Regions from separate parts of the Bermanella marisrubri genome, predicted to be linked through region 2. Evidence: predicted binding sites of a transcription regulator. Region 2 holds the regulator's gene; the other holds the start of a gene.
What was found. Region 2 encodes sigma-54, which starts transcription at its own class of promoters, with help from an activator protein. Its sites were predicted from a motif close to TGGCACNNNNNTTGCTNT; they were not measured.
Positions count from the first base shown of each region.

Region 1 (16,180 bases), 300 kb from region 2:
GAAGAAGGCAAGACTCCTGCAATCGTTTACGGTGGTGACAAAGAGCCACAACAAGTAACATTGCAACTGAAAGAACTTAAGAAAGCGTTCGAAGACGAAACGTTCTTCAGCCACATCATCAAACTAAACGTTGGTGGTACTGCTGAGACTGTTATCGTTAAAGACGTTCAACGTCACCCATACCAAAACCTTGTAATGCACGTTGACTTCCTACGTGTAAGCAAGAGCACTGTTATCAAGCAGCACATCCCTCTACACTTCCTAAACGAAGACACTTGTAAAGGCGTGAAGCTACAAGGTGGTAAGATCACTCACAACATGACTGACATCGAAGTGATCTGTGAAGCAGGTAAACTTCCTGAGTTCATCGAAGTTGATCTAGCTGACGTTGAAGTGGGTACGGTTCTTCACCTATCTGACCTTAAACTACCTGCAGGCGTTGAAGCTCTTGAGCTAACTCACGGTGCTGACCACGATGCAGCTGTATTGACTGTAGATGTACCTAAGGGTTCTGCTTCTGCAGACGAAGAAGAAGGTGGCGAAGAAGCTGCTGCTGAAGAGTAATTAATAAAGGTCAGTATTGTGCAGGACAGTATTCGTCTCATTGTGGGCTTAGGCAATCCCGGCTCAGAATATGAAAACACCCGACACAATGCTGGCGCTTGGTTACTCAATGAAGTTGCACGTCGCTATGGCGTGCAACTAAAACCTGAAAAAAAATTCCACGGTCTCTGTGGTAAAGCCCAAATAAAAGGGCAAGATGTCTTTCTGTTATTTCCCACCACATTCATGAATCGCAGCGGTCAGGCGGTACAGGCACTAGCCAACTTCTACAAAATTCCTGTTAATCAAATATTAGTGGTCCATGACGAATTGGATTTGCCGTCTGGTATTGCTCGCTTTAAGCAAGGCGGTGGACACGGCGGACAAAACGGTCTTAAAGACATTATTAGTAAAATGGCCAACGATAAAAACTTCTATCGCCTACGCATTGGTATCGGTCATCCAGGCGATAAGACAAAGGTAACGGGTCATGTGCTGGGCAAACCCAATAAAGATGAACAAAACAAAATCGAAGCAGCTATTGATGCTGCTGCGGATGAAATTGATAGTGCGGTAAGCGGTGATTGGTCAGGTGCCATGAACCGACTGCATACGTTTAAAGCATAACGTACGACGACAAATTTAAAGAGACTTCCTGATTAGGAAGCAATCATTCCAAGAGGTCATTAACATGGGTTTTAAATGCGGCATTGTTGGTTTACCAAACGTTGGTAAGTCCACTTTATTTAACGCGTTAACAAAATCAGGCATTGGCGCTGAGAACTTCCCTTTCTGCACCATTGAGCCCAACAGCGGCATTGTTCCTATGCCGGACCCACGTCTTGATAAACTTGCTGCAATCGTAAGCCCAGAGAAAGTCATTCCAACAACAATGGAATTCGTTGACATCGCTGGTCTAGTAAAAGGCGCTTCGAAGGGTGAGGGCTTAGGTAACCAATTCCTTGCTAACATTCGTGAAACCGATGCCATTGCTCACGTTGTTCGTTGTTTTGAAGACCCCAACGTGATTCACGTGGAAAATAAAGTCAATCCAGCCGATGACATCGATGTCATCAATTTGGAACTGATCCTTGCAGATCTAGAAAGTGCCGACAAACAACTACAACGCGTCAGCCGCACCGCAAAAAGTGGCAACAAAGACGCTGTTGCGGATAAAGCACTACTAGAAAAAATGGTTGCTCATCTAGAGAATGATCAACCCATTCGCACAATGGATCTGAACGACGACGAACAAAAGCGCATTCGTATGTTCCATATGATTACTATCAAACCGACCATGTATATTGCGAATGTGGCGGAAGATGGTTTTGAAAATAACCCACACCTAGATACAGTGCGTGACATTGCGAACAAAGAAAATGCCGTCGTTGTGCCTGTTTGCAATAAAATCGAACAAGAAATTTCTGAGCTTGATGACCCTGAAGATGTTGCCATGTTCCTAGAGGAAATGGGACAAAGCGAACCAGGTTTGAACCGAGTTATTCGCGCAGGTTATGAATTGCTAGGTTTGCAGACCTACTTTACCGCAGGCGTCAAAGAAGTACGTGCTTGGACCGTAAAAAAAGGTGCTACCGCACCGCAAGCGGCTGGTGTTATCCACACTGACTTTGAGCGCGGTTTCATTCGCGCCGAAACCATGTCTTACGATGACTTTATCGAGCACAATGGTGAGTCAGGTTGTAAAGCAGCGGGTAAATTACGTGTTGAAGGTAAAGACTACATTGTGAAAGACGGCGATGTGATGCATTTCTTGTTTAATGTTTGATCACTAGATTTTTTCTCGCCATAATAGAAAGCGCTTTTGTTGTTACTTGAAAGTTAAGTAACGCACTGGCGCTTTTTTATGAACGCCATTTAATTGCACATGCCTGCACCACTCCTGATCATAATACATCACGATGACGAATCAAGACTGTGCAAAAACGCACTTTGTTAGCTCCACTAAATAGCATCTACTCCTTATTTTGCACTGCTTATTCTTACTGCAAGTACACTCTAAAGCTCGCAAGCCCTTGAGTTATAGGGATTTTAAAAAAGTTTTAACGTTTTAAATTTTTCTTGGAACGCATGTTGCTCTAGCTCAGTTACACACTTGTGTTTAATAACTGCATTGGAGTGCACTATGTCATACGTTGTCCCCTCGGAATTTGCGACCAAGATGGTCGATGCCGGTGAATCCAAACTCTTTATGTCTACGCGCGATACATTAATTCGTGCTTTCATGGCGGGTGCAATTTTAGCCCTCGCTGCCGCATTTGCTGTAACCGTTGCAGTGCAATCCGGTTCGTTTTTGATCGGCGCTATTCTTTTCCCAATTGGTTTTTGTATGCTGTACCTAATGGGTTTTGATCTACTCACCGGTGTCTTCATGTTAACGCCCCTGGCCCTTCTCGATAAACGTCCGGGCGTTACCGTGCCGACCATATTGCGTAACTGGGGTTTGGTTTTCTGCGGCAACTTTGCCGGTGCGTTAACCGTTGCCTTTATGATCGCGTTCATTTTAACCATGGGTTTCAATACAGAGCCCGGTGCTGTTGGTGAAAAACTCTCTTCTGTTGGTGAAGCTCGTACTCTGGGTTATGCCGAGTATGGTACCGCTGGTTGGTTTGCCATTTTTATTCGCGGCATGCTTTGTAACTGGATGGTCTCTATGGGTGTTGTGGGTGCCATGATCTCTACCAATGTCAGCGGTAAAGTTTTGGCCATGTGGATGCCGATCATGCTGTTCTTCTTCATGGGTTTTGAGCACTCTGTCGTAAATATGTTCTTGTTCCCTTCTGCCATGATCATGGGTGGTGATTTCTCAATTATGGACTACCTAATCTGGAACGAAATCCCAACGGTTCTTGGTAACCTAGTAGGTGGTTTAGCATTTACAGGCCTTACGCTTTACGTAACCCATTACAAAACCGGTACAAAGCGTCCGCAACCAGAAATGAAAGCTGCGACTGCTCAATAATCCCCGCTTACTCGCTATGATTCATCAGTCATAGCGAGTATCCCAATGACAAACTATATAACCCATGACAGAGGTGTTTATGAAACGCGAACTCGTTACTGAAATGATCATTGAGAAAAAGCTGGCTAAGGGAACAAGCTGGGCAGCCATTGCGGAAAAGGTGGGTAAAAGCAAAGAATGGACAACGGCTGCATTACTTGGACAAATGGCTCTGACACAAGAAGAAGCCGGCATTGTCACCGATTTTCTGGGTCTCTCTGAAGAAGCTAACCTTGCTTTACAGCAAGTTCCCTACAAGGGTTCGTTACCAACAGCTGTTCCAACAGATCCACTCATATATCGCTTTTACGAACTGATTAATGTTTATGGAACGACGTTTAAAGAATTAATTCATGAAGAATTTGGCGACGGTATCATGAGTGCCATCGACTTCAACATGGATATGCAGCGTGAAGAAAACCCAAATGGGGATCGAGTCAAAATCGTAATGAGTGGTAAATTCTTACCTTACAAGCGTTATTAATGACAATGGATATAAAAGCTGAGTTCGCTCAGCTGTCAGAAAAAGGAGAGCATGCAATTAACCAAGATGCGATTGGTTATTGCTCTCCCGTTGGCTTTTTAGAAAAGAACAAGGGACACATTGCCATTGTCGCCGATGGTATATCCACCAGTCCTTACAGTCATATTGCAAGCCAAGTCTTAATACGATCCTTATTAGAGGACTATTATTCAACGCCAGATATCTGGACTGTTAAAAATAGTATTTTTCGCGTTTTAAGCGCAACCAATCAATGGCTTTATAGCCAATCACGATTACAAAGTAATGAAAATCGCGGCTATATTGCATCGTTTGCCTGTGCGATTGCAAAAGGGCATTTCTTGCATGTATTCCATGCAGGCGACTGTCGTGTTTATCGTTTACGCGATGACGATATAAGCTGTTTAACAGAGGACCATCGTTATTGGCCCAACCCAGATACGCATTTATTAAGCCGTGCCATGGGCCTACATAAACATCTGGAATTAGATTACCGCTGTATCGAATTAAAGGAAAACGATATCTATCTATTGAGCACGGATGGTATTCACGACTCAATCCCAACAGATACAATTCGATCCTGTTTAACAGACCATCACCACTCCTTAAAACAACAAGCGAATGCGTTGTTGAAATCTGCATGCATTCCAAAAAATCACGATGATAAAAGTCTCGTCGTTTTCAAAATAGAAACCATCAATATCAGTCATAATCAACAACAAGCCTTACCAATACCTCCGCTGTTAGAGCAACATAAGCAATTTGATGGTCATCGCATTTTAAAAAAGCTTTATTCCAGCGACCGTAGTCATCTCTACCTAGTGGAAAGTAATTTGCAAGATGCACCCTATGTTTTAAAAGCGCCTGCACAAAGTCAGTCTGATGAAGCAGACTTTTTAGATGAATTTATGCACGAAGAGTGGGTCGCTAAACGACTCAATCATAAAAACATCGTCCAGTGTCTGCATTATCCGAAAAAGCAATATCATTACATTTTATCGCCATATATTGATGGACAAACACTCAAGCAATACATGGATGATTTTGGACCACTGGCGCTGTATGAGACGCGGCAGATCACATTACAACTAGCCAGCGCCTTGCAAAGTATTCATCGCAAAGAAATGGTTCATAGAGATGTGCGTCCGAGTAATATTATGCTAGACCGAAGCAAACACTTAACACTGATTGATTTAGCTAGTTGTCAGGTAACCAGTCTGCAGGAAAATGCCTATCCGGATACCAGTATCAAAGGTACCTTGGCTTATACGGCACCTGAAATATTTTTATATGAACGAGCGACACCTGCATCTGACATCTTTTCTTTAGGTGTCATCATATACGAAATGCTCACCGGAAAATTGCCCTACGGCCATCGAGTCAACCAAATTAGCCGTGCTCGAGATCTTAACAAGCTGAGTTATACCAGTGTCAAGATCCATGATCCAAGGTTACCCAAATGGTTAGATCGCATTTTGCGCAAAGCGCTGCATCCCAAAGTTCAGCACCGTTATCAAGAGGTATCAGAATTAGTATACGATCTACAACATAGTCGAGCAGAAACTGAAGACCCAATATCGTTGGCCGACGCTCATCCGGTAAGGTTTTGGCAAGGATTAAGTGCCCTGCTCGCGGCAGGGCTTTTATGGACTCTCTATTTATTACAGCAGTTATAGCTACGCACTGACGGAAACATTGGAAAAACGCACCGGCGCCATTAGGCTATCCTGAGAACTGCTCCAAATCGTAGTATCGCTGATTGCAATAATCTGTTTAAGCAAATCATAAAAATTACCCGCCACCGTAATACCGCGGACTGCATGCAAACGTTCACCATCGCGACATAGATATCCGCTTGCACCAAAGCTAAATGTTCCGGCTATTGGGTTTGCCCCAGAGTGCAACCCCTCTAAATCCATGATTTCAAGATACTCACCCTGCAATAACTCATCACGGTTAGCGGCACCAGGTTTGATATGCCATTGATGAATTCCTACACCAGCGTTACTTGTTGGACTACGTTGTGCATGCCCTGTACTTTGCGCGTTAAAGTAATGAGCCGTCGCTTGGTTGTGGATAAAACCTTGCAACACGCCATGCTCAATTAACGACATGGCTTTAGTCACAACACCCTCATCATCAAATAATTGGTAACCCATACCATCTAGATGTGGATCATCCATAATATTTAACTCAGCACTGGCGACTTGCTTGCCAACGTCATCAAGCCAAGGATTAGTGCCATCTTTAGCGGCTTTTGCAGAGAACACCATGCTAAACACTTTAAATAAATTAGCCTGCTCGTCTGGACGAAAAATTACATCATAGTGCCCACCTTTAATGGGCTTGCTAGCGAGTAAAGACTGCGCCCCTGTGCATGCAACGCTGACTATTTTATCAAGCTGTAAATCTTGGTAGCGTCGACCAACCGTTACGGCCATATTCATGGCATTGTCGTCGCCCTTGGTCGCGATAGGTGCTACATAAGCACTAAACTGTTGTTGTTCCTGACTAAGCGCCAAGCCTTCAGTATTGAAAATACTTCGCTCAAACCATGATTGATTAATGCCATTATAAGGTACGCGACGAATATCTTTTTGCTGTAATGTTTTCGCCTCTAACTGCAACAGGTCATTGATTTTCTGTTCGGTAGAGCTTGTATCCTTTGGACATAAATCAATGATAGGCTTTGGTTGGGTGGACGGCTGGCTCAGCGCTTGAGGCTCATCTTTTGCAAACATCGCATTATCTTGTGCTTGTTTTACCATACGATCCAATGCTGCTTCATCCGAGGCTTCGGTATAAGCAATGCCAACTTTATCTCCAACAAAAACACGCAGACCAATTTTTTTAGAGGCACTCACTTTCTGTTCGCTGATTTCTCCTTGATTAGCTTTAAGCGACAGAGACTTCCCTTGATCGATAATTAAATCAGCGCGTACTTTATTTTTTGGTAACGACTGCAAAACGTAATCAGCTATTTGTTTCACGTTCATCATTATGCGTTGCCTCCAACTAAAATATTATCGACCTTGAGACTAGGCTGCCCTACTGTAGTCGGAATCGCACCGCTTACAGAGCCACACATACCGCATGCCAAACTAAAATCGCGCCCAACCATACTGATATCTTTAAGTACCTGGGGACCTGTACCAATTAATGTAGCGGCTTTTACCGGGTATTGAATCTTACCGTTCTCAACGTAATAACCTTCTAACACAGAAAAGTTAAATTCACCTGTCCCCGGCTTAACGGAACCACCGCCCATGTGAGATGCATAAATGCCGCGGTCAATACTGGCGAGCATATCGTCAAGAGAACTGTCGCCCGCTTCAATAAAAGTATTACGCATACGAGAAGCTGGTGCGAACTTGTAGTTCTGCCTGCGTCCCGATCCCGTTCGAGGTAACCCTGTTTGTTCTGCCCCCACGCGGTCGGCCAAAAAATTAACCAGCTTGCCATCTTTAATGAGCTGAGTTTTTTGCGTAGGCATACCTTCATCATCGATATTGATAGAACCCCATTCATTACTTAATGTGCCATCATCCACTGCACTCACTACCGAGCTAGCAATCATCTCTCCCATTTTGTCGTGGAAAACAGAAGCTTGCTTGGCTACGGATGTGGTCTCTAATAAATGTCCGCAAGCTTCGTGAAAAATGACACCTCCAAAGCCTGGGCCCATTACGACAGGCATATGGCCGGAAGGACACGGTTTTGCCGATAAATTCACGAGTGCCTGTCGTGCTGCTTCTTCTCCAAAGTGTTGAGCGTCAATTCTGTTTTGCAGCTCCCAGCCAATCAATCCACCATCATTAAAACTACCTGTAGCCTGTAAGCTACCATCTTTCGCAATGGCAGTGACCGATGTTCTTGTGTAATGTCTTTCGTCCTCTACATGCAAACCTTCGCTGTTGAATATTTCCACATGTTGCTGGCGCTGCATCACGCTGCCACGTACTTTAATAATTTTTTCACTCACAGCTTTAGCTTTTTGTTCAGCGGCTAATAAAAATTCCAACTTGCTATTAAAGTCACTGTCTACAGTAAGAATACGGCTCACTGGATGTCGATTGTGAACATCCATTATTTTTAACGATGACGGATTAGCGCTATGGCTACCTTGCTGACCACTGGCTAAATCATTGACAATATCCAATAGGATATTTAATTCGGGCTGATTGCTATAGCCATACAGCACTTTTTGACCGAATACCAAGCGCACCCCAACACCAAATTCCTCGCCACTATCGACGCTATCCACTTGGCTCGCTAATGTTGAAATATTTGCAGTTAAATGCCGCTCTACAAATAGCTCGGCGAAATCAGCACCTTTATGGCAAGCAGCATCAATTACTTGCTTGGCAACGGATGAATCCAGCATAGCTCTCTCCCAATAATAAAATCTATTCACACTAGTAATAGTTCACAATGAAGGGGATTCACTTCATTAATTTAGTTAAGCTACTTACTATGAGTGCTACTTTATCGAATAAGGAGCCATTAATGAAACAAGTTATCTGCAAAGAATTTGCTCCCATTGATTCACTAACCATTGCCGATGTGGATTCCCCTGAGCCAAAAAAGAATCAAGTGCGCATTAAAGCTGAAGCCATGGGTGTGAATTTCCCAGACGGTTTGCTCGTGCAAGGGTTGTATCAGATGAAGCCTCCCACGCCTTTTGTTCCTGGTATTGAGGTAGCGGGCACCATTGATGCGGTTGGCGAAGGCGTTGATGAACTCAACATAGGTGATTCGGTAGCTGTGCTCATGCCAATTGGTGGCTATAGCGAAGAAGTGGTTGTACACAAGGCAATGGTGCAACCATTACCAAACGGCGTCAGCCCAGCTCATGCTACCGCACTTATGTGTGCCTATGGCACCAGCCACCATGCTTTAAAACAACGCGCTAACTTACAAGCTGGTGAAACCCTTCTAGTTTTGGGAGCCGGAGGCAGCACAGGCATCGCCGCCGTAGAGATTGGTAAAGCCATGGGTGCCCATGTCATCGCCGTCGCAAGTAGCGATGACAAACTAGAGCTAGCCAAGCAACACGGTGCCGATGAATTGGTTAAAAACGATGACCACCTGGCGGACAATTTAAAAGCCTTAGTGAAAAACAAGGGTATTGATGTGATTTTTGATCCGATCGGCGGGGACGCCTTTGATACCTGCATTCGCCGCATGGCATGGAATGGGCGCTATCTGGTTATCGGCTTTGCATCAGGTCGCATTCCAGAATTATCCGTCAATCTGGCTTTGGTGAAAGGATTTAGTTTGATGGGCGTGTTCTGGGGTACTTTTGTACAGAAGCAACCTCAAGATTACATGACCAACCAGCAAGAGCTTTTCCAGTGGTACAAAGAGGGTAAGGTATCGCCTCATATTCACGCTAGTTATCCGCTTGAACAAGTGAAAGACGCTTTAAACGCAGTACTAAGTGGCAAAGTCTTGGGTAAAGTCGTTCTCACGCCGTAATAGGTAATCAATCGCTGCCCACGCATGTGATAGATCTTCTGCTAGTCTTTATTGAGGCCCGTAAGAAGTGTATCTATGACATCCTTGAGACCTTGGCAGTATGACCTCATGGAACAGTCCCCTCAGCCCTGCGCAGTCAGAGGCGAAGGGGACGACATCGTTTATATTAATCCTGCGTTTACTCTCGTTTTTGGTTACACCCTTGATGAAGTGCGGAATATCAATACTTGGTATCGCTGCGCCTACCCTGACGAGTCTTATCGGCGATCCGTTTTGCAAGATTGGGAACAGCAACTTAGACAGTTAGAGCAAACCAATAGTCACCCAGTCCACTTAGAAGTCACCATTCAGTGCAAAAACGGCGAAAAGAAGCGTGTTGAACTCTATCCATTTAAATTGAATGATGGACAGCATTGTCAATACGGTATCAATTTCATAGATGTCACTCGCGCTCGCAAAGCAGAAGATGCCGTAAAGAAAAGCGAAGAGCGTCATCGACTGGCAATGAAAAGTAGTGGTACTAGGATTTGGGACTGGGATGTTAAGCAACAAAAATTCTACTTCTCACCCGACTTGGTAGAAGAGCTAGGTTACGACGGGCAACGTCTCGAATACAATGTGGATGACTTTTATAACATTGTTCACCCAGATGACCTCAAAGCAATAGAAAAGGCGATCCGCCAGCATTTTAAATACAATACTCCTTATCACTTAAATTATCGTCTCAGACATAAAGACGGCCACTATTTTCTATATGAAAATATTGGACAAGCCATTCGCAATCAAGACAACCTCGTGCAACGCTTTATCGGCAGCAGTAAGAACTTAAGTACTCAGAAAGCGCTCAATGAACAGGCACAATTTGGTCGCCTTGTTTTTGATAATAGCGGCGAAGGAATATTAATAGCGGATGCACATCGAGTCATTAAGGCAGTGAATTCTGCCTATTGCTACATTAGCGGCTACGAACAACATGAAGTCATCGGGTTAGAATCGGATTTCCTGTTAAAAGAAAATCCATTAGATGAAAAACAACGTGACATATTTAAATCGATTCAGCGCAATGGGTACTGGCGAGGTGAAACTTGGTACAAGCATAAAGAAGGCCATGCAATCGCTATAGAGATGATGATAAATACGCAAAAAAATAGCAACAATGAAATTGAAAATTATATAGTGCTTTTTAGTGATATCACAGATAAAAAACAAACCCAAGAACTTATATGGCAACAAGCACATTATGATAATTTAACTCAATTATTAAATCGCCATAGTTTCACACAGTACACTCAGAATCTAATTCAGAAAGCACTTCCATTTGCTTTATTGTTTATTGACTTAGATAACTTTAAACAAGTCAATGACACACAAGGTCACAATGTCGGTGATGCACTTTTAATTGAGGCAGCAAAACGCATTAAGCAGTGTGTTCGGGAATCCGATATTGTTGCGCGATTTGGTGGTGATGAATTTACGGTACTGCTACTAGGCATTAAAAATGTCCTCAGCACAAAGCGCATATGCAGTGACATTACGAAACGTTTAAGCGAGCCCTTTACTCTAGATAAGGAAAAAGCCTATGTAAGCGCCAGCATAGGTATTGCTCAATTCCCTTGGGACAGCGACAACCTAGAGGACTTGTACAAGTATGCGGACCAAGCAATGTATGAAGCAAAACATCTTGGGCGGAATCGGTTCAGTTTCTTCACCCATGAGTTACAACAGAAAGCCAGCGAGCGCCAACGCATCAGTTTGGACTTAAGACAGGCATTAGAGCGCAATGAGTTTCAAGTATACTATCAACCGATTGTCGACTTGAAGAGTCATCAGGTCCATAAAGCTGAAGCACTCATTCGTTGGCATCATCCCAGAGACGGCATTATTAGTCCTGCAGATTTTATCCCGATAGCTGAAGAAAGCGGTCTGATTATTGAAATAGGTAACTGGATATTTAAGCAGGCGGCAATGCAAACCAAGTTGTGGCGTAAAACCCTATACCCGGATTTTCAAATCAGTATCAACAAAAGTCCAGTACAGTTCTATGGCAATCAAGAAGACATTCATCAAAGCTGGAGTCAATTCCTTCAAATCATCAATCTACCAGGCGATGGTATATCCGTCGAAATCACAGAAGGATTGCTGTTAGATAGTATCCCCATTGTAAAAGAGAAGTTATCCGACTTTAGTCAATCAGGAATCCAAGTCAGTCTCGACGACTTCGGAACAGGTTATAGTGCACTCAGTTATTTGAAGAAATTCAATATTGACTATATTAAGATCGATATGAGTTTTGTACGTAATATTGTCAACGACAAATACGATCTCATTTTATGCGAAACCATTATAGCATGGCACATAAACTCGGTATGAAGGTTATCGCAGAGGGCATCGAGACAGAACAACAAAAGCAATTACTCATTAATTCAGGCTGCGATTTTGGTCAAGGTTATTTATTTTCAAAACCTGTTTCAGCTGAAGAATTTGAAAAACTCCTCAGCTGATTTACTTGTTACAGACCTGGACCATAGTAAGTTTGATCAACGATATCCCAGTCGTATGTCGTCTGATAACCAGTATCAGTTTTGACCGAGATTTTATAAACTTCAATTTCACCAGACTCTCGCTCCACACCTTGTATCTTTACTTGACGCTCTTCATACTTACGCATGTCTTGAAGGCTCATTCCTACGATCGGCGTGTCTGCAACCAAATAACGTCCTTTATCAAATACGACCTTCCCTTCCACTGCCGTCATTGCAACACTGGACAAAGAAAAGACAGTCAAAAGAATTGTTATTATATATTTCATTGTGATCACCTTATTTATTAATGTGTGCCTTTTTATTTAAGACAAATAAGATGACAGTGGAGTGACACTTGTATGACAGAAATATTTTGTTAACGGCCTTGTCATATGACAAAACCGTTTTTTAAAGAGTAGCCAGTACTACTCAACAAACGCACGCTCGATCACGTATTCGGCAAGATTGCCATGCCTCGTTTCAGCAAAACCTTGTTTGTCGAGGATTGATGTTAAATCTTTGAGCATGCTCGGACTCCCACACAACATGAAGCGATCATCTTGCTTATTTGGCAGTGGTAGACCTAAGTCATCGTAAAGCTTTCCACTTTCCATCGCATCTGTTAATCGTCCAGTGAAATCAGCCTCTTCACGCGTCACTGTTGGATAATAAAGCAACTTCTCTTGAACCAATTCACCGAGATATTCATGATTAGGTAAATGGTTTTCAATATAGTCTTTGTATGCAAGATCCGACTGATAACGAACCCCATGGGTCAGAATCACTTTGTCATACTTCTCATACGTATACGGATCTCGAATAACGCTCATAAACGGCGCCAAGCCAGTACCCGTACTCAGTAAGTAAAGGTGTTTCCCCGGCAGCAGATCATCTACCAGCAAGGTTCCCGTGGGCTTTTTACTAATCAGAATTTCATCACCTGGCTGAATCTTCTGCAAGCGACTAGTCAGCGGGCCATTGGGAACTTTGATAGAGAAGAACTCTAGCTCATCTTCATAGTTGGCACTTGCAATGCTGTAGGCGCGCATCAAGGGCTTATCTTCTACTTGCAAGCCAATCATAATAAAATGACCGTTTTTGAAACGTAAACCAGCATCCCGAGTGACTTTAAAACTGAATAAATCTTGGTTCCAATGATGTACACTTGTCACGGTCTCTGTGTTAAAACCTTTCATGGTCACCTCCAATATTGAATATGCTTCCAGCTTAGCTCCTTACCCCTATATTAGAAAAACAGATAATTTTTCTATAAATAATCGATTTTACAAATAAACATTATCCGCTATTATGTAAAGATTACCCGTTCAGAGTTACGCTTATGGAATTCATCTGGATTGTCATCGCATTTGCCTGCGGCTTCATCGCCAAACAAGTAAACATGCCACCGCTTGTTGGTTACTTACTAGCTGGATTCGGATTGCATGCTTATGGTGTCGAACCTCATGACAACCTAGAAACGTTAGCGAATCTTGGCATCACCCTGATGCTGTTCACCATTGGTCTCAAAATCAATATTCGTAGCCTTTTAAAACCAACGGTTTGGGCAGGCAGCGTTATTCACATGTCTTCTTGGGTCGTCGTCGGCAGCCTTTTACTAAAGGGTTTCGCCATGTTCGGCGTGACCATGTTAGAAGGTCTTAGTGGCGAAAGCTTATTGCTGATTGCCTTTGCCTTAAGCTTCTCCAGCACGGTATGTGTGGTCAAGCTACTGGAAGACAAAACCGAAATGAAGGCCAACCACGGCAAGTTAGCGGTGGGCATTTTGATAATGCAGGATATCGTCGCCGTGGGCTTCTTGGTTTTGGCGACGGGCAAAATTCCGGACGTCTATGCCCTTGCATTATTGCTGCTATGGCCCGCACGGAAACCTCTTGGCTTACTCTTAACAAAAGCAGGTCACGGGGAATTACTGCCATTGGTCGGGTTACTACTCGCGTTTGGCGGCTACGAATTATTTAATGCGGTAAACCTAAAGGGCGACTTGGGTGCATTGATCGCTGGTCTTATGCTTAGCCAGCACACCAAAGCGAACGAGCTCGCTAAAAGTCTACTCAACTTTAAAGACATATTCTTAATCGGATTCTTTCTAAACATTGGCTTTGCCGCATTACCCACTGTCGATATGTTGATGCCATTACTCGTGATTAGTTTTATTCTGATCATCAAAGGTGTGTTGCTATTCCATATCCTAGCTCTGTTGAAAGCCCCTGGCCGCAGCATGTTTTTGGGCTCTATGATCTTAACCAACTACAGTGAATTTGGTTTGATCGTCATGTACTTGTGCGTTGAAAATAGTTGGATCAGCAATGAGTGGCTCGTCATCGTTGCCATGGCCGTGAGCATTAGCTTTGTATTTACCAGTATTTTCTACGAATACGCTCACCGCGCCTATGCCTTCATGCGCATTTATGTGAAACGCTTTGAACGTCAAAGACCGAAACCGCTCTATCATGAACAATTAAAACAAGCCGAAGTATTAGTCATAGGAATGGGACGTGTTGGACGCAGCTCTTATGACGTTTTACACCACTACCTAGGTGACAAAGTTTGGGGCGTTGAGTCTGATGCAGACAAAGCACGTCGTCATCAAGATGCTGGACGACATGTCATCATTGGCGATGCAGAAGACGCCGACTTTTGGGAAACACGAGAACTATGGCATATCAAACTCATCATGCTTGCAATGCCATCCATTACCGACATGAAAGATATCACTCAGCAACTAAAACTTTGCAACTTTACTGGTCAAGTGGCTGCCATCGCGCGCTATGAAGACGAGCGTCGTGCACTAGTTGATTATGGTGTTGATAACGTATTTAACCATTATGCAGAAGTTGGCGCAGGCTTCGCCGAAGAATGTCTCACACTCATTGCTCCCGAGTCTAAATCTCAGCAAGAGGTATCGCCATGAGATTCAGCTTACGCCAACTAGAAGTGTTTTTAGCCACGGCTCACTATCAAAATATTTCCAAGGCAGCAGACAGTCTTGCCATGAGCCAAAGCGCGGCTAGCAGTGCGCTCAAGGAATTAGAGCAACAGTTTGACGTATTGCTTTTTGACCGTGTTGGTAAGCGCCTACAGTTAAACGAGCAAGGGCGTTTAATTCGCTCAAGGGCAGAAGCCTTGCTAGAACAAGCGAAAGAAGTTGAAAGCGCATTGATGCAGCACCAAGAAGCCGGTGTAGTAAAAGTTGGGGCTACGCTGACCATCGGCAACTATCTTGCGGTCAACATTTTAGGGGATTTGTTACAAGTTCACGCGGATGCACAAGTAGAACTATCCGTCGCTAATACCCAAAGCATTGTGCAGCAAGTACTTAACTATGATATCGATTTAGGGATGATTGAAGGTGAGATTCAACACAGCGAGCTGGATATCATTCCATGGCGCGAAGACGACCTTTGCGTTTTTTGTGCACCTCACCACCCTTTGGCAAAAAAGACACTACTTAGTGACGAAGACATAAAGAATAGTCATTGGATTTTGCGAGAAAGCGGATCAGGAACACGACAAGCTTTTGATCGAGCGATGCATGGTATCTTGCCAGAACTCAATATTATGTTGGAGCTGCAGCATACCGAAGCGATTAAACGAGCGGTGGGCAAAAATTTAGGGGTCGGCTGCTTGTCACGCATCGCATTAGAAGATGCGTTTAAACGTGGTGATTTAGTTGAATTGCCAGTACCGCAAAGAGACTTCATTAGAACCTTATATTTCATCCTGCACAAGAAAAAGCATCGAAGTGCGGGTATTGAGCGCTGGTTAGCGTTTTGTCAGCGGGCTTCTTGATTCCTAATCGCTTTGATGACACATCAACGAATTCTATAAGCGATGAGCTGCGATCAATTCGATTTTTTATATTCTCGATTTATTTTTTCAGACACGCGAGTTACACAATGTCTATCGAAACCGATATTTGGCAATGGCTTGATAACGTCGTTATCGACTTAAATCTCTGCCCATTTGCACGCAAGCCACGTAAAGCTAAACAAATCAGACTGGCGCTATTCACTGATAGGGACTTGAGTCAATTGGATCAGTTTCTTCTACAAGAATTGGAATATCTGATGCAAACACCGTCGCAAACAGTAGAAA
Region 1 covers NZ_CP051183.1:537,845-554,024, reverse strand. Annotated here, with positions in the region: gene HF888_RS02505 (50S ribosomal protein L25/general stress protein Ctc) at 1-564, shown strand, start outside; gene pth (aminoacyl-tRNA hydrolase) at 583-1,170, shown strand; gene ychF (redox-regulated ATPase YchF) at 1,235-2,329, shown strand; gene HF888_RS02490 (formate/nitrite transporter family protein) at 2,687-3,523, shown strand; gene cynS (cyanase) at 3,603-4,046, shown strand; gene HF888_RS02480 (bifunctional protein-serine/threonine kinase/phosphatase) at 4,046-5,740, shown strand; gene HF888_RS02475 (TldD/PmbA family protein) at 5,741-7,063, opposite strand; gene HF888_RS02470 (TldD/PmbA family protein) at 7,063-8,448, opposite strand; gene HF888_RS02465 (NADPH:quinone oxidoreductase family protein) at 8,571-9,542, shown strand; partial or broken gene HF888_RS02460 (bifunctional diguanylate cyclase/phosphodiesterase) at 9,618-12,043, shown strand; gene HF888_RS02450 (hypothetical protein) at 12,052-12,297, opposite strand; gene HF888_RS02445 (ferredoxin--NADP reductase) at 12,490-13,260, opposite strand; gene HF888_RS02440 (cation:proton antiporter domain-containing protein) at 13,404-14,996, shown strand; gene HF888_RS02435 (LysR family transcriptional regulator) at 14,993-15,874, shown strand; gene HF888_RS02430 (DUF1415 domain-containing protein) at 15,982-16,180, shown strand, end outside.
Region 1: HF888_RS02490 (formate/nitrite transporter family protein) is a predicted target of sigma-54. The motif match lies at 2,624-2,641, and genes of this name have one in related genera.

Region 2 (16,180 bases):
GGGGAAAATGGCGAGTTACGACAAACCGTGAAAGCAAAATCTGCCAAACACTTCCCTGCGACCGATGTTCAAGCCGAAATTGTAGCGTTTATTTCTCCGGACATTACACTCCATCAAGCAGATAAAAAACTTTGGCGATTGACAGCTGAAACTGGCAAATTAACAAATCAGCGCTACCTAAGCCTATCCGGTCGCGTTGCAATTAAACCTTTAGTTGACGCATCGACTCGCTTTAGTCTGAAAACCGCAACACTCAATATGGACTTAAATACACAAATCGCTAACACTGATTCTGACGTTATTATCGAAAACCCTAACACCCTGATCGAATCGACAGGACTGACACTAGATCTAAAAAAAGAAACCGTTCAGTTTATATCCAAGGTAAGAGGCTCACATGATCCATCCCATCAGTAATACCTTGATTTTAGTTTTAAGTTTTTGGGTGGCCGCTGTTCAAGCCTTACCCGAAGACACTCAACAAGAAATCCGTATCGCCAGCGACAAGGCCTTTCTCGACAAACCAAAAGGGGAATTAATCTACACTGGCAATGTGCGCTTAAACCAGGGTTCGTTGAAAATTGAAGCCGATAAGGTCACCATCATTCGTGATGAAACGGGTCTAAAGCAAGTAGTAGCGGAAGGCAAACCCGCGCGCTATGAGCAAGTGTTAAATCAAGATCAAGAAAAAACCAAAGCCTATGGTGAGACCATTATTTATCTAACAAAAAGCAAACAATTAACGTTGTTAAAAAATGCTGGCTTACAAAAACAAGGTAATGAATTCAGTGGTGAACGTATTGTTTATCTGATTGATCAGCAAAAAGTTAAGGCGGAAAGCCCACAAGAAGATCAGCGTATTCGCATGGTGATTCAGCCAGAACAACAAAAGAATTCCAGCGAAAGTACTAAGGAATAAAATGGCGATTTTAAAAGCACAAAATCTAGCCAAAAGTTACGGCCCACGCCAAGTGGTGGAAGATGTATCCATGTCCATTGAAAGTGGACAAATTGTTGGATTACTGGGCCCAAATGGCGCCGGTAAAACGACCTGTTTTTATATGATTGTAAATCTGGTTAACGCTGACAAAGGACGCATTGTCATCGATGACCAAGATATTACTGATCTACCTATGCATGGGCGCGCACAACGCGGAATCGGATATCTGCCGCAAGAAGCCTCTATCTTTCGCAAGCTAACCGTTGCCAATAATATTTTAGCAATTCTAGAAACCCGCAAAGATTTAAATAATAAGCAGCGCCAAGAAAAACTAGAAAGCCTTTTGGATGAATTTCATATTCAGCATATCCGTGATAGCTTAGGTATGGCTCTATCCGGCGGTGAGCGACGTCGTGTAGAGATCGCGCGCGCCCTAGCTGCGGAACCCTCTTTTATATTGTTAGATGAGCCTTTCGCCGGGGTAGATCCCATCAGTGTCGGCGATATAAAGAGCATCGTAAAACAGTTAAAAGAGCGAGGGTTAGGGGTACTGATCACTGACCACAATGTCAGAGAAACTCTTGATATCTGTGAAAAAGCTTATATCGTAGGTAATGGGCATATCATCGCCGAAGGTAATGCTGAGCAAGTACTCGCAAACCAGCAAGTAAAAGACATTTATTTGGGCGATGATTTTAAGCTCTGAGTATTTTACGGAGTTTAAACCTCGTCCTAATAAGTCTAGACTTGGTTCAAACTTCATGTATATTCAATAGTAGATGAATTGGTTTTTGCCACGGAATAATAAGCAGTATTTATGAAAGCGTCCTTGCAATTAAAAATGGGTCAACATCTTACGATGACCCCCCAGCTGCAACAGGCCATTAGACTACTTCAGCTTTCAACCATCGACCTCCAGCAGGAAATCCAAAACGCGTTGGATTCCAATCCATTACTGGACGTTGAGGAGGAATACGAAGGCGAAACACCCCAAGACCAATCAACACAATCGCAATCAGAGAATAAAGACACCGAAGCCAGCGAAAACCAAACACAGGAAAACGTTGGCGACGATGCAACTGCCGATAGTGACTGGAACGAAAATATTCCCGACGACTTGCCCACAGATAGCGATTGGGATGACACATGGCAAGCTTCAGCATCGCCAGCCAGCAGCAGCGAATCCTACAGCGGTGGCGATGACTTCGATTTTGACAGCCGCAACGGCAGCACAGATGATTTACAAGACCACTTACTGTGGCAATTAAACCTAACCCCGATGTCCGACAACGATCACATGATAGCCGTTAACATTATTGAAGGGGTTGACGATGACGGTTACTTAAAAGTAAGCCTAGAAGACATCCTCGCCAGTTTTGATCCGGAACTTGAGATCGAACTGGATGAACTTGAAGCAGTTCTGCACCTATTGCAACAATTTGAGCCCAGTGGTGTTTGCGCACGAGATTTACAAGAATGCCTCTCTTTGCAACTGAAGCAATTACCAAAAGACACCCCATGGTTAGATCTTGCACAGAAACTTATCGATAATCACATCGACCTGTTGGGCAGTAAAGATTACAGCGCATTGATGCGTAAACTCAAAGTCAAAGAAGACGAACTCAAAATTGTGATTCGAGGTATTCAAGAACTCAACCCTCGACCAGGCTCACAAATTGCCCCGCAAACCAGTGAATATGTCATCCCGGACGTCATTGTTCGACAGGTAAAAGGCCATTGGCGCGTGGAGTTAAATCCCGAAATTGCGCCAAAACTGCGTATCAATGACCACTATGCATCCATGGTCAAGCGCGCCGATAATAGTAGCGACAACAACTTTATCAAAGATCACTTGCAGGAGGCTCGTTGGTTCTTAAAGAGTCTTCAAAGCCGCAATGAGACGCTACTCAAAGTTGCTAGCAAAATCGTAGAATATCAACAGGCCTTCTTAGAAGAAGGGGATGAAGCTATGAAACCTCTTGTATTGCACGATATTGCAGAAGCGGTTGAAATGCATGAATCCACAATATCTCGTGTCACCACACAAAAATATATGCACACACCACGAGGTATCTATGAGTTAAAGTACTTCTTCTCAAGCCATGTGAGCACTACTAGTGGTGGCGAATGCTCATCTACCGCTATCCGCGCAATGATTAAAAAACTTATCGCCAGCGAAGCCGCTAAAAAGCCATTAAGCGATAGTAAAATCGCTGCGGTTCTCGAAGAAGAAGGCATCAAAGTCGCAAGACGTACTGTGGCCAAATATAGAGAAGCCATGCATATACCCCCCTCTAATGAACGCAAGAGGTTGGTATAACGAAAAATTGACTTGAATCGTCTCCGGTTTTAGCCGGTAGCCTATACTAAGATTAGGTTACCAGCACATTAACGCACCCTTTGGGTGCCGACAGTAGGAGCTACATATATGCAAATCAATATCAGCGGACACCATGTAGAAGTGACTGACGCCCTTCGCGACTATGTTCATTCAAAAGTCGAGAAGCTGGAAAGACACTTTGATAATATCACCAATGTTCAAGTAACATTGACCGTTGAGAAGCTCGTACAAAAAGCCGAAGCGACCGTCCATGCGGCTGGCGCCGAATTACACGCCAATGCCGATAATGAAAACATGTATGCCGCCATTGATGGCCTAACCGATAAACTAGACCGTCAATTAATAAAACATAAAGAGAAGATGGTTAATCACCGTCACGGAAATAGCCACTAATTTAATCCATATGTCTTCGAGTATTGCTCAAATTCTAACGTCAGAGCGCACCCAATGGGGTGCCACTTGCACCAGTAAAAAACGATTGATGCAACATATTAGTCAATTCCTAGCGGACAGCATCCAAGATGCAGACCCTAGTGAAATTTATGAGCGTCTTATCGCACGAGAGAAGTTGGGCAGTACTGGCATTGGAGAAGGCATTGCCATTCCCCATTCACGTCTAGCAGAGTGCCATGAAACTATTGGCGCTTTGTTCGTGCTGGAAACACCTATCGATTTTGATTCCATTGACCGCCAACCTGTAGACATTGTATTTGTTTTATTGGTGCCAGAAGAAGCCAATGAACAGCATTTAAAAACGCTAAGCATGCTAGCAGAGCAGTTTAGCCAATCGTCATTTCGTAATCGGTTGCGAGATGCACGGTCTACCAGCGAACTCTACCAGATTGCGGTACACTGATAGATTCTTAATGTTCGCAAAACATACTGATTAAGGTTTGTCATGAAATTGGTCATCATTAGTGGACGCAGCGGTTCTGGCAAGAGCACTGCGTTGAATGTGCTAGAAGATCTCGGCTTCTACTGCATTGACAATCTACCAGTCATGCTATTGCCTACCTTAATGCAACAAGCGAATCAGCAGGGCACCGGTCTTGTGGGCATGGCCGTCAGTATTGATGCTCGCAACATACGCTCTGAATTAGGTAATTTTGCCGACATCGTTAGCCAGCTGCCAAACGATTGCATCTTGGAGATCATCTATCTAGATGCCCATGTGGACACTCTGCTCACTCGGTTTAGCGCAACACGACGCAAACACCCTCTAACGGATGCCGATGTACCTTTATTTGAGGCAATAAATAAAGAGGTAGAGCTACTGCATCATATTGCCGACATGGCAGACCTCACCATTGATACCACCCATTTATCCATGCACCAACTGCGCACAATGATTAAAAACCGCGTGGTGGACAAAGATAGCAACGAGATGTCGATTCTATTTGAATCTTTTGGGTTTAAGCATGGCATACCAAAAGACAGTGACTTGGTGTTTGATGTACGCTGCTTGCCCAATCCTTACTGGGACCCTCAGTTACGCCACTTTACTGGGCAAGATCAAGCCATCATTGACTTTCTGAGCGATGAATCTTCTGTGAATGAAATGTATAGCGATATTGATGATTATCTACAGAAATGGTTACCAGAGTTTCAAAATAATAACCGCACATATATGACCATCAGTATCGGCTGCACTGGGGGCCAACATCGCAGCGTATACATGACAGAGCGTCTTTACCAAGCCTATGAAAAGCGCTATCAAAATGTTCAATTACGTCATCGTGAATTAAACCCATAAATAGCCCCATTAAAACCAATTTCCACCATTGCTAGACAGACCGCTTGGGGCTGCGCTATGGTTATTAATTATTAAAAGAAAAACGTGCAGCAGCCCATGCTAGAGCAATCCATTACGATTATTAACAAGCTCGGTCTCCACGCCCGAGCCGCGGCGAAACTTGTTTCCACCAGTAGCACTTATACGAGCAAGATTAAGATCAGCTATAATGGAAAAGAGGTGGATGCAAAAAGCATCATGTCAGTCATGATGCTAGCCGCGAGTAAAGGCAGTGAAGTTACGTTGCATGTTTCTGGAGACGACGAAAAAGCCGCAATGCAGGCCATAACGGATCTTATCAACAACCGTTTTGACGAGGATGAATAGTCTCGTAACGTCGGGCTTCATACACTAGCCATAGCTAGATTGTCACATTAACGGTACAATTCCCGCCTCTCGAAAGGATAGAGTTCTATGGCCAGAGGCGAATATCAGAACAGCAAATTACAACATCTTGAGTCTGCACTTGAAAGCGGTGCTTTGGCTCAAGTTCGCCGTATCCTCAACAGTGATTTGCAAGCCGCCGATGTTGCTCACCTTCTTGAATCCTCCCCCCCAAAAGAGCGTAAACTGCTGTGGGGATTGATCGACGAAGAGAACGAAGGTGACGTACTTCAACACCTAGGTGACGAAATACAAAGCTGGTTGTTAAACCAGATGTCCGTACAAGAAATGGCCAATGCTATTTCTGATCTAGATACGGATGACGTTGCTGACGTTCTACAAAATCTTCCTGATAAAGTGACTCAGGAAGTACTCACCACCATGGATGAGCAAGACCGCGACCGAATAGAAGCGGTCTTATCTTATCCAGAAGATACTGCCGGTGGTTTGATGAATACGGACACCATTACGGTGCGTCCTGACATTACTATCGAAGTAGTCTTACGTTATCTACGCCGCCACCGCAGTCTGCCTGATATGACTGATAGCTTGTTGGTAGTTAATCGCCGTGATGAATTCATAGGTAGTCTTCCCATCAATAAGATTCTTGTTAGTGATGGCGATACCACCGTGCGCGAGGTGATGAGTACAGATGTGGTCAGTATCGATCCTGAAACTACCGATACACAAGTGGCACAACTGTTTGAGCGTCACGATTTAATTTCTGCTCCAGTGGTTGAAAGTCACACGCATAAACTTTTGGGCCGAATCACCATCGATGACGTGGTTGATGTAATACGTGAAGAAGCCGACCACAGCCTCTTAAGCATGGCCGGTTTAGATGAAGATGAAGATACGTTTGCCCCGGCATTAAAAACCAGCCGACGCAGGGCCGTTTGGTTGGGCATTAATTTAATTACTGCATTTGTTGCCAGCGGCGTGATTGGTATGTTCCAAGATACATTGGATAAAGTCGTCGCATTAGCCGTGCTCATGCCCATTGTTGCTAGTATGGGTGGTATTGCAGGCAGTCAGACATTGACGCTCGTCATTCGCGGCCAGGCAATTGGTCACCTAGACTCCGGTAACATGGGCTGGTTAGTAAATCGCGAATTCATTGTCGGCTTAAGTAACGGTTTATTATGGTCCGTTATTATCGCTCTAGCGACTTATATATGGTTTCAGGATATACAAATCTCGCTCATCATTGCCATTGCAATCGTCATTAACTTAATTATCGCGGTGTTAGCAGGTGCCTTACTCCCGTTATTGCTCAAAAAACTAGGTATTGACCCTGCCTTGGCTGGTAGCGTGATATTAACCACAGTAACCGATGTGGTTGGCTTTATGGCATTTTTAGGCTTAGCAACTGTATTTTATTTATAGGGCACCTCTAACAAGTCACTTTAAGCTCTGGCCTTGATCGTGTTTCAATATCAAGGCGTGGTATTGAAGGTCTAACGGGTTAAATCGAAATGCCACAACACAGAGATTGGAACACGAAAAAGGCCCCAAAGGGCAAGGCCTGTAGCACTTTCCTTCGGTGTCAGGCTTCTGGGAAAGGACTCGTCATTACGCGGCGAAGCCTTCCTTGAATGAAACCACTACAGGCGTCTTGCAGAGTCAAATTGACTTATTAGAGGTGCCCTAGAGTATTGAATTATGACTGAAGATTACGAAAACGAAGAAGAATATCTAGGACCCAGTAAATCCCAAGTAAAGCGTGAGATGCATGCGTTGCAAGATTTGGGAAAGCAAATTTGTGAAATGCCAAAGCAACAGCAAAGCAAACTACCTTTGAGTCCAACCATGATCGAAGCTATTGCAGAATGGGGACGCATCAAAAAGAACGAAGCGAAGCGACGCCACTTACAGTACGTAGGAAAAGTTATGCGTTCGGAAGATGTAGAGGCCATTCAAAACGCATTAGAATTACTGGATCCTAGTAGTGAAGCCTTCAATCGCGTTTTACATCAGCAAGAAAAATGGCGCGATCGTTTAATCAATGACGGCCAAAGTGCATTAAATGCCTTTTGCGAAGAATTTGAAGTAGATGATATGCAGCAACTACGTCAGTTGATACGCAATGCCGTGAAAGAACAAAAACTGATACAAGAAGGCTCAGAAAAAGCGTCTGAGAAAAAGGCCAAGGCATCAGCTCGCAAGCTGTTTTTACATATTAAAACTTACTATCCTTCGTAGTAAGTGTCCGTGCCTCAAACCGTCTTGGTTATTATAGAGGCACTCCTTTCACTCATAATCGTTTATGCTTCAACAATGGCATAGACTGACGAATCTTTTGACAGAGTTCAAGATCAAGTTCAACAACCAACTCACCTGCTTTTTCGCTGTCTAACTCGCCCACTATTTCTCCGTCTGGATTGATGACAATAGATTGCCCCCAGGTGATGCGTCCATCCTCGTGGGTGCCCACCTGATTCGCGGCCATAACAAAACTTTGAGTTTCAATAGCTCTTGCCTTTAATAAGGTCAACCAATGCTTTTGACCTGTGGTATAGGTAAACGCAGAGGGTACGGTCACGACCTGACATGACTGCTTTTGATACTGTTGATACAATTCGGGAAAACGCAAATCATAGCAAACACTTAAACCATACAGAGTACCGTCAAGGCTAACCGTCTTACTTTGAGTCCCAGCTATGAAAGTATCAGATTCACGATAACGACCCTTATTATCGCTTACGTCTACATCAAACAAATGGACTTTATCGTACTGGCAAACCTCGCTTCCATCTGCAGCAAAAACTAAACAGGCAGCCAACACCTTATCTTCAACGCTGGACATCAACGGCATAGAACCTGCGATAATATTTACCTTAAAATCCTTTGCAAGAGCAGATAATTGAGAGCGGACAGGCCCCCCTTTCTGACATTGAGTTTGTGCGATCTCCACTTGATTCTTTACTCCCAAGCAAACAAACATTTCAGGAAGTAAAACGGTAGTGGCGCCTTGTTCTACACAGCGCTTTATCGCAGCCTCTGCTGCTCGTAAATTAGGTTGGACTGCTTTGCCACTGGTCATCTGTACCAAGCCGACGGTAATCACAGTTTGCGTCATCACTCATCACCTAATCCGAAGAAACGTTTCATGCGGAACCAAAAGCCTTTATCTTGTTTGCCTTCTATTTCGTTATCAAAGCGCTTACGTAAAGATAACTTTGGTTTGTCCCATGTACCTTTTACGTCATAGGTGGCACTGGTAAATTTTTCAATTTCGTCACCTACGATTTTTTCGCCGAAAAATAACGACGCTGCTACAGGTGGAGCAAATCCCGCTAAAATGGCAACGAAAGGCAGGCTACTTGTAACTGGGAACGTCACCGATAATTGCTGATTCAATTCCTTGGTATTAAGGTTAACGGTACCACTTGCAGAGAAATCTGCAGCCGGGCCATTAATATCCAAAGTATCCACAATTCGAATCAAACCGTTATCAATATTCGCTTTCACATCCACCGAATCAAAATGTATACCTGATTGGTATAGATCAGAAAAATCCAAACGCAAACGACGTCCGATAGCAGCAAAATTTAAAATTCCAAATGCATTCAATGCCCCCGTATCGCCTGTTTCCATAAATAGTCCGTCTCGAAGGCGTATAGTGGTAGAGCCATTTAATGTTTCATTATTAAATTGTAGGGGAGAGCCCTGCCAGTTAACGATTAATTGCGCATCAGCAGAATCTGCATCCATAACCGGTTTAGTACGCCAAGCGGCTTGTATACCAGCAACATCATTGGAGGCCAGCCTTAAGTCAACAGAGGTCAATGGCGGTTGATTTGCCCTTGCTTTTTGCCACTGAGCAGACCCTTTCACTGATAACTTTTTAATAAAGCCATCAATATTATTAATAAAAATTTGCTGCCCATCACTATCTAAATCGAGAGACCAACTTCCGTAATTAGTGGGCCCCACAAAAATTTCATCTACGGACAACCGCAGGGCCGGCACTTGTTTGGGATCAATATTGGTAAACAAATCTTCCTGTGGCTCAAGGTCAATTTTTTCACTATTAACGGTGGCAGGCCAGTGAATATAGTCAAGATCTAGATTCAACGGTTGGTCGGACTCGTAATCAATACGGCCCGTGATAATTGGAGAAGTCACATCCAGGCGCCAACCTTTCGCTTGCGGTCGGATAGAAGCCTGAACGTCTTTTACATGATCATCTTTGTATGACAAACGATCCGTGCTGACTTTGATTTCTTTGATAAACGATGCGTTAGCTTGAACCTGAGTATCATTTGACGACGCGCTATCAATTGACCTCCATGTTTGCTGCCATTGATCCAAAGGTATATGACTTAAATGTCCCTCTACCAATAAACCCTGACTGGTTGGGATATAGGCTTCGGTCGCACCTAGATAAACTTGACCACTAAAAATGCTTTGATCTTTGAGCAACATGGCCAAACTTAATTTATCCGCATAGCTTAAACGAAACTCTTGGCGGTCATTTAAGCGGTAACTCAGTTTTAACGGCTTTTCATCATTTTCGACCTTACCGTAAGGCTTAGGTGCGTCCACTTTGAGGCCTTTAAGTTGGGAAGATAATTCGATTCCTGTAAAGCCATCTTGCAACCGATTAATATAAAAACTACCAGAAACATTCGTGCGACCTTCGATAGGAGTGAGCAACGACAAACTAAGCCATTGTTTTAGACCTTTCATATTGGCAGTCCCATCAAACCGAATTTCTGGTGAGAAACCAGATTCACTCACATCACTGACAATATTCAATCGAACATCTTCCTGCCATAGTCGAGTATCAATTGAATTACTGCTTAGTCCTTGCGAACTGCTGTAGTAAATACTTCCAGCGGTTTGTTCAAATATCAAACCCTGCAACGATAAATCAGATTGTTTTATTTGTGTTGCTACATCGACAATGGGTTCGCCTTCATCTAGCGGAATAAATAACCCTAATTGGGTCTCGTGTTGCCCAGTTATTGACCAATCTTGCAACTGCTCGTTGACTACTTTTTTCAGAGGGGTGTCCTGAAAGTAAGCTAGTAATTCCTCGCTGTCACCCTTGACCCCAGAGGAGATAGCTAGCCAATTTTCTTCGGCGTCATAGCTCAACGAGACGTTTGACAATTCGCCACCAAGTGATTGACCCTGTTCAAAACGACCCAACACTTTACTGTTTTGCACCCATACGGAACCATGGATATCTTGCACTGAGGGCCACTCGTCCATATAGCGTAAACGCCCTTCTCTGGCGTTTAGCAGTAGTTCGAGCTGAAGCTGCGAATCACTCTCTTGCAGTTCGCTCAACAATAGCAATTGTCCATTTTGAATTGTGCCGCCCAGTAATGCTCCATCCAACCAATTCGTAAGATTTTCACCTGCTATTTTAGGAACCAAACGCTTGTGAGCTGCAACCGGAACGTTAGAGAGAGCTAAATTAAGTAATAACTGATCATTGGCAGGCGACGCTTTATTCAGTAGCAAATCAAAACCGCCACTTACTCTTCCAAGATCAGCTAGCTGAATATTGAGATCTTGTGATGTGACTCGAATGGACTTCTGATCAATACGCCAATCTACTTGCCCTTTGCTTGTTGTACTCGCCAAAGCTTGTTCATAGATATTAGCAAAATTAAACTGAGCACCATCACTCTCAAACTGTACACGCCCCCCATCCTTGTTGGCTGCAACAACACCGGACACATGTTTGATACCGGGTGCGCCCTTGTAAGGATTAAGTTGAATATCGTTTAAACGTGCAACGAAATTGTATTGCGTCTCCTTACTAGGAGACTGATTAACAATTAAATTCGCATCTCGTAAGTTACCCTGCGGTCGTAAACTATCTAAGGTCTCATCCAATGTTTCGGGCATCAACTCCAAATCATAAAGCAGATTTTCGAGGTAACTCAATTCGATATCTTGAATATAATATTGCCAGCGATTATCTTGTCCTTTTCGACTTAAATTAAGGCCAAAGTTTTCAAACTGCCAAGGTTCTTGCTTAAGATTAAATTTGGCTTTATCAAACCAAATCGACCAACTATTTAAACTCAGCTGTTTAACCCAGAATTGGGTATTCACCGCTTTTAAGTTTGCATAATCTTGCATCTCAACACGAGGGCTAGACACATTGAATTTAGCATAATTAAGTAGACCTTCTTTAAACTCAAAACCTAAGTTCATGGAAGGAGAAAACGATTCGAAAGTACTTAAATCAAATAGATTTTTTAACCAGTAAGCCACATCAGCGTTTGCAACATCTAGATTACCACGCGCATAAAATTGAGATAGATCCCATGGGTCGCCTTCACTATATAGCTGTAAACTTGCTCTAATAGATTTTTCTTCACCATAAACCACACTGCCTGTCATCAGACGATGGAATCCATCCCCCGTCATTACAACATGATCCAATTCAACTGTACGACCATCTCCAAAATCAACAGTGACATTATTTAGTTCAAGATACTGCTGTAACAATAAGTTTTGGATGAGTGACTTTAAGCCCACAGGGTTATTTTGCGAGTCTGTGGGCTCTCCATCACCAAGAGACAAGTACAGGCCGGATAAACGTACACGATCAAATACTGGTTTTAGATTGATTAAACTTAAACGAGGATTCAGTACGGCATCAATAGACGCTATAGATAGGTTTGCTTGACGTGCACTTTTCCCAGCGATCGTTATACCTTCCATTTGAATAGAAGGTACGAGAACATTCATATCGCCAGATAAGCTACGTATATCAACCTGAGAGTTTAATTGCTCGCTTAAAAACTGCTCCAAATTCTGACGATACTGACCAATGTATGGAAACACCTGTTGACCGATGGCACTGTATAATGCCATCAATAAAAAGGCAGCCACCAGAAACAGGTTCAGAGAATTTAAGCTTTGCTTGAGAACCGTTCGTTTCATAGTCTATTGTAGTATAACGTCGTACTGCTCTTGACTGTATAAAGGCTCCACTTGCAACTTGATAGTCTTGCCAATAAAGTTTTCAAGGTCCGCTAGACTTTGGCTTTCTTCATCAAGGAAGAGATCAATAACACCTTGTGACGCTAATACTAAATAACCGTTAGCATCATACGCACGGGCTTCTCTTAAAAGCTCTCGAAAGATCTCATAGCAAATGGTTTCCGCAGTTTTAATAGTGCCGCGACCGTCACAGTGATGACAGGGTTCACAAATCATTTGCCCCAAGCTTTCTCGGGTACGTTTGCGCGTCATTTCAACCAAACCCAACTCCGATACTTGGGAGATTTTGGTTTTCGCGTGATCTTTTTCTAATACTTTTTCTAGCATCCGAAGGACTTGACGCTGATGCTCCACATCCTCCATATCGATAAAATCTAGAATGATAATACCGCCAAGATTACGCAGTCTTAATTGACGACCAATGACGGTGGCTGCTTCAAGGTTAGTTTTGAAAATGGTTTCTTCTAAATTACGATGACCAACAAACCCACCCGTATTCACATCAATGGTGGTCATGGCTTCAGTTTGATCAATAATCAGGTAGCCCCCTGATTTTAATTGGACTTTGCGCTCAAGCGCCTTTTGAATTTCATCTTCAACCGCATACAAATCGAAAATGGGACGTTCGCCAGGATAATACTCCAATTTATTCTCGACTTCCGGCACGAACGATTGCGCAAATTCCTGCGCCTTTGAAAAGTTTTCACGACTATCAATTAATACTTTATCCACCTCAGGGCGAATAAAATCGCGGAATGTACGTAAATGCAGCGGTAACTCTTCGTAAATCACACTTGGAGCGTCCGCAGATTTCATACGCTCCTGAACTTTACCCCAAACGCGCTGCAAGTAGCGGGTATCCATAAGAATTTCATCTTCTCCGGCACCTTCAGCAGCAGTACGAAGAATAAAACCGCACTCATCACTTAAACCTTCCGCTTCCATACAGGACAACACTAATTTCCGTAGGCGATCACGCTCCCCCTCGTCTTCAATTCGTTGGCTGATTCCTACATGCTGAGAGTACGGCATAAATACGAGATAACGGGAGGGAATTGAAAGATGCGTCGTAAGTCGCGCCCCTTTGGTACCTATGGGATCTTTTGTCACTTGCACTACAAGGCTTTGGCCCTCATGCACCAAACTAGTGATAGCATCCGGCTGGCGCTTGGCTGCCTCACTATCTTTCGCCGGACCATGAATATCTGCTGCGTGTATAAAAGCGGCGCGCTCTAAACCTACGTCAACAAATGCAGCTTGCATACCGGGCAAGACACGCACGACTTTACCTTTGTAGATATTGCCAACGATACCGCGACGGTTACTGCGTTCGATACTAACTTCCTGCAATACCCCGTTTTCCACAAGACCCATTCGAGTCTCTGTGGGGGTTACATTTAATAAGATTTCCGTATTCATGGTCACTACTCTACCCAGCTAACTGGGTCATAAAATCAAGTTTGCCAATAAGGCACACTAAAACTGTCTAGCATGGCGGCTACCGTCTCAAGCGGCAATCCCACCACGTTACTAAAACTTCCGTGGATACGCTCGACCAATACGGCACCCATACCCTGAATACCATACGAACCTGCTTTGTCCATAGGCTCTTCAGTGGCCACGTAGGCCTCTATTTGTGCGGCTGTTAACGTCTTAAAGGTCACCCTAGTGGCAACATAACGTACATCGAGCCGCGTACCTTGACGAATCGCAACGCCACTAAATACCTCATGACTACGCCCGGATAGTCTTGTTAACATGGCGATAGCGGCTTCCTTGCTTTGCGGCTTACCCAAAATTTCATCGTCAACAACAACACATGTATCACTGCCCAACACAGGTCGCTCTTGCTCATGGCAAGCTTCAGCCTTCTCTCTAGCCAAACGCACGACATAGTCTTTAGCGCTTTCGTTTGCCAAAACGGTTTCATCAATGTCAACAGGCCTTATAGCAATATTGACCCCTATTTGCTGTAATAATTCTTTTCGACGGGGTGATGCGGACGCCAATATCAGATCTGCCATTGCTACGCCCTAAAGAACTGTCGTATAGCAAATAGCAAGTTGTACCAAAGCGGCCAAATAAGAGCACTCCCCACACTGGGCCATAACAAAGCTGTCTTACGATCAACCCCCATCAGGGATTCGATCCAGAAACTCATTAAAAGATATAAGCCAACCATGACGAATACCATAAAGCTTTGCTGTAACGGGTTATAAATACGCATTCTTGATTGCATTAAAGCGCATAAATACCCCAGCACGCTTAGCGCTAGAGCACTTTGCCCCAATAGCTGGCCATGAAGCACATCAAAAAGTAACCCCATAAAAAAGCCAAGGAAGATGCCAGCGCGACCAGGGCTTAGTACACACCAAAAAATAAGAGTCATGGCGACCCATTCGGGGCGAATGAAGTCAATCAAACGCGGAAAGGGTAAAACCGACAGGACGAACGCTAAAAAGAAGGTAGGCAAAATGACAGCATAGGCGTTCATTACAGACCCTCCGATTCGATAGTGGGCAAACGACTTTCAGCAGAGAACACCATCAGCAGATAGCGCGAACGATCCAAGAATGCGGTAGGTTTGGCTCGTACGATAGCAAATGGCTCTCCAGGGTCGTGTTCAACTTTGGTGATTTCGGCCACAGGGTAGCCCTTGGGGTATCGACTGCCTAAGCCTGAACTGACTAACAAATCGCCTTTTCGAATATCTGCCGTATCTGGCACATAAACCAAAGCCAATTCGTCTAATTTTCCGGTCCCGACAACAATACTGCGCAGACCATTACGATTAACTTGAACCGGAATGGCATGATTGCTATCGGCCAGTAACAGAACACGACTGGTATAAGGCAATACTTCAATCACCTGCCCCATCAGACCTTGCGCATCTAAGATTGGCTGCCCCACAAAAACCCCTTGTTCTGAGCCTTTGTTTAAAATCACCTCATGAGTATAAGGATCTGGGTCAACACCTATGAGCTCAGCAACGAGTACATCATCGTCCAATTGCTCGGACGCATTAAGCAGTTCGCGCAATCGATTATTTTCTGCTCGCAACGAGACCATTTGTTGCACTTTCTGCTTTAAAACCAAGGCTTCATTTTTTAAGCGTCGATTTTCATCTAAAAGCTCGGTGCGAGATACCGTAGATTCCTCCGCCCACAACCCCAATTGCATTGGTAAACCGGCAACCCAGTGAACGGGAGTGACAAAAAAGCCGAGGGCGTTACGCAAGTGAACGGTAGGCGCAAGATGCCTATCCGCGAGCAATAAAACCAAGCAGATGAATGCCGACAAAATAAGACGATAGCCTAACGTCGGACCAGACGAGAAAATACCTTTAATGGGGAACTCCTTTCAAAAACAGCGATGCAGTTAGTGAAAGCCAAACGGAATCGCTCAGCCAATAGCTGAGCGAAAAATGACCCATGGCTTAATATTCAGAAGCCAAAAGTTCCAGTTGTTGATCGGTCATAGTCTCAAGCGCACGACCGCCACCGCGAGCAACACAGGTCAAAGGATCATCGGCCAAGATAACCGGTAAACCGGTTTCTTCACTCAACAATCTATCCAAATGATGCAGTAATGCGCCACCACCAGTCAGCACTAAGCCTCGCTCAGCGATATCCGAAGCCAATTCGGGAGGGCACTGCTCAAGAGCGCTTTTCACGGCTTGAACAATAGCGGCTAGTGATTCTTGCAGAGCTTCAAGAATTTCGTTGGAATTCAAAGTGAATGAACGAGGAAT
Region 2 covers NZ_CP051183.1:833,743-849,922, reverse strand. Annotated here, with positions in the region: gene lptC (LPS export ABC transporter periplasmic protein LptC) at 1-417, shown strand, start outside; gene lptA (lipopolysaccharide transport periplasmic protein LptA) at 398-919, shown strand; gene lptB (LPS export ABC transporter ATP-binding protein) at 921-1,646, shown strand; gene HF888_RS03830 (RNA polymerase factor sigma-54) at 1,758-3,260, shown strand; gene hpf (ribosome hibernation-promoting factor, HPF/YfiA family) at 3,369-3,674, shown strand; gene ptsN (PTS IIA-like nitrogen regulatory protein PtsN) at 3,685-4,137, shown strand; gene rapZ (RNase adapter RapZ) at 4,180-5,034, shown strand; gene HF888_RS03810 (HPr family phosphocarrier protein) at 5,131-5,400, shown strand; gene mgtE (magnesium transporter) at 5,488-6,843, shown strand; gene yjgA (ribosome biogenesis factor YjgA) at 7,120-7,659, shown strand; gene HF888_RS03795 (carbon-nitrogen hydrolase family protein) at 7,712-8,536, opposite strand; gene HF888_RS03790 (YhdP family protein) at 8,536-12,369, opposite strand; gene rng (ribonuclease G) at 12,373-13,848, opposite strand; gene HF888_RS03780 (Maf family protein) at 13,884-14,453, opposite strand; gene mreD (rod shape-determining protein MreD) at 14,456-14,923, opposite strand; gene mreC (rod shape-determining protein MreC) at 14,923-15,768, opposite strand; gene HF888_RS03765 (rod shape-determining protein) at 15,866-16,180, opposite strand, start outside.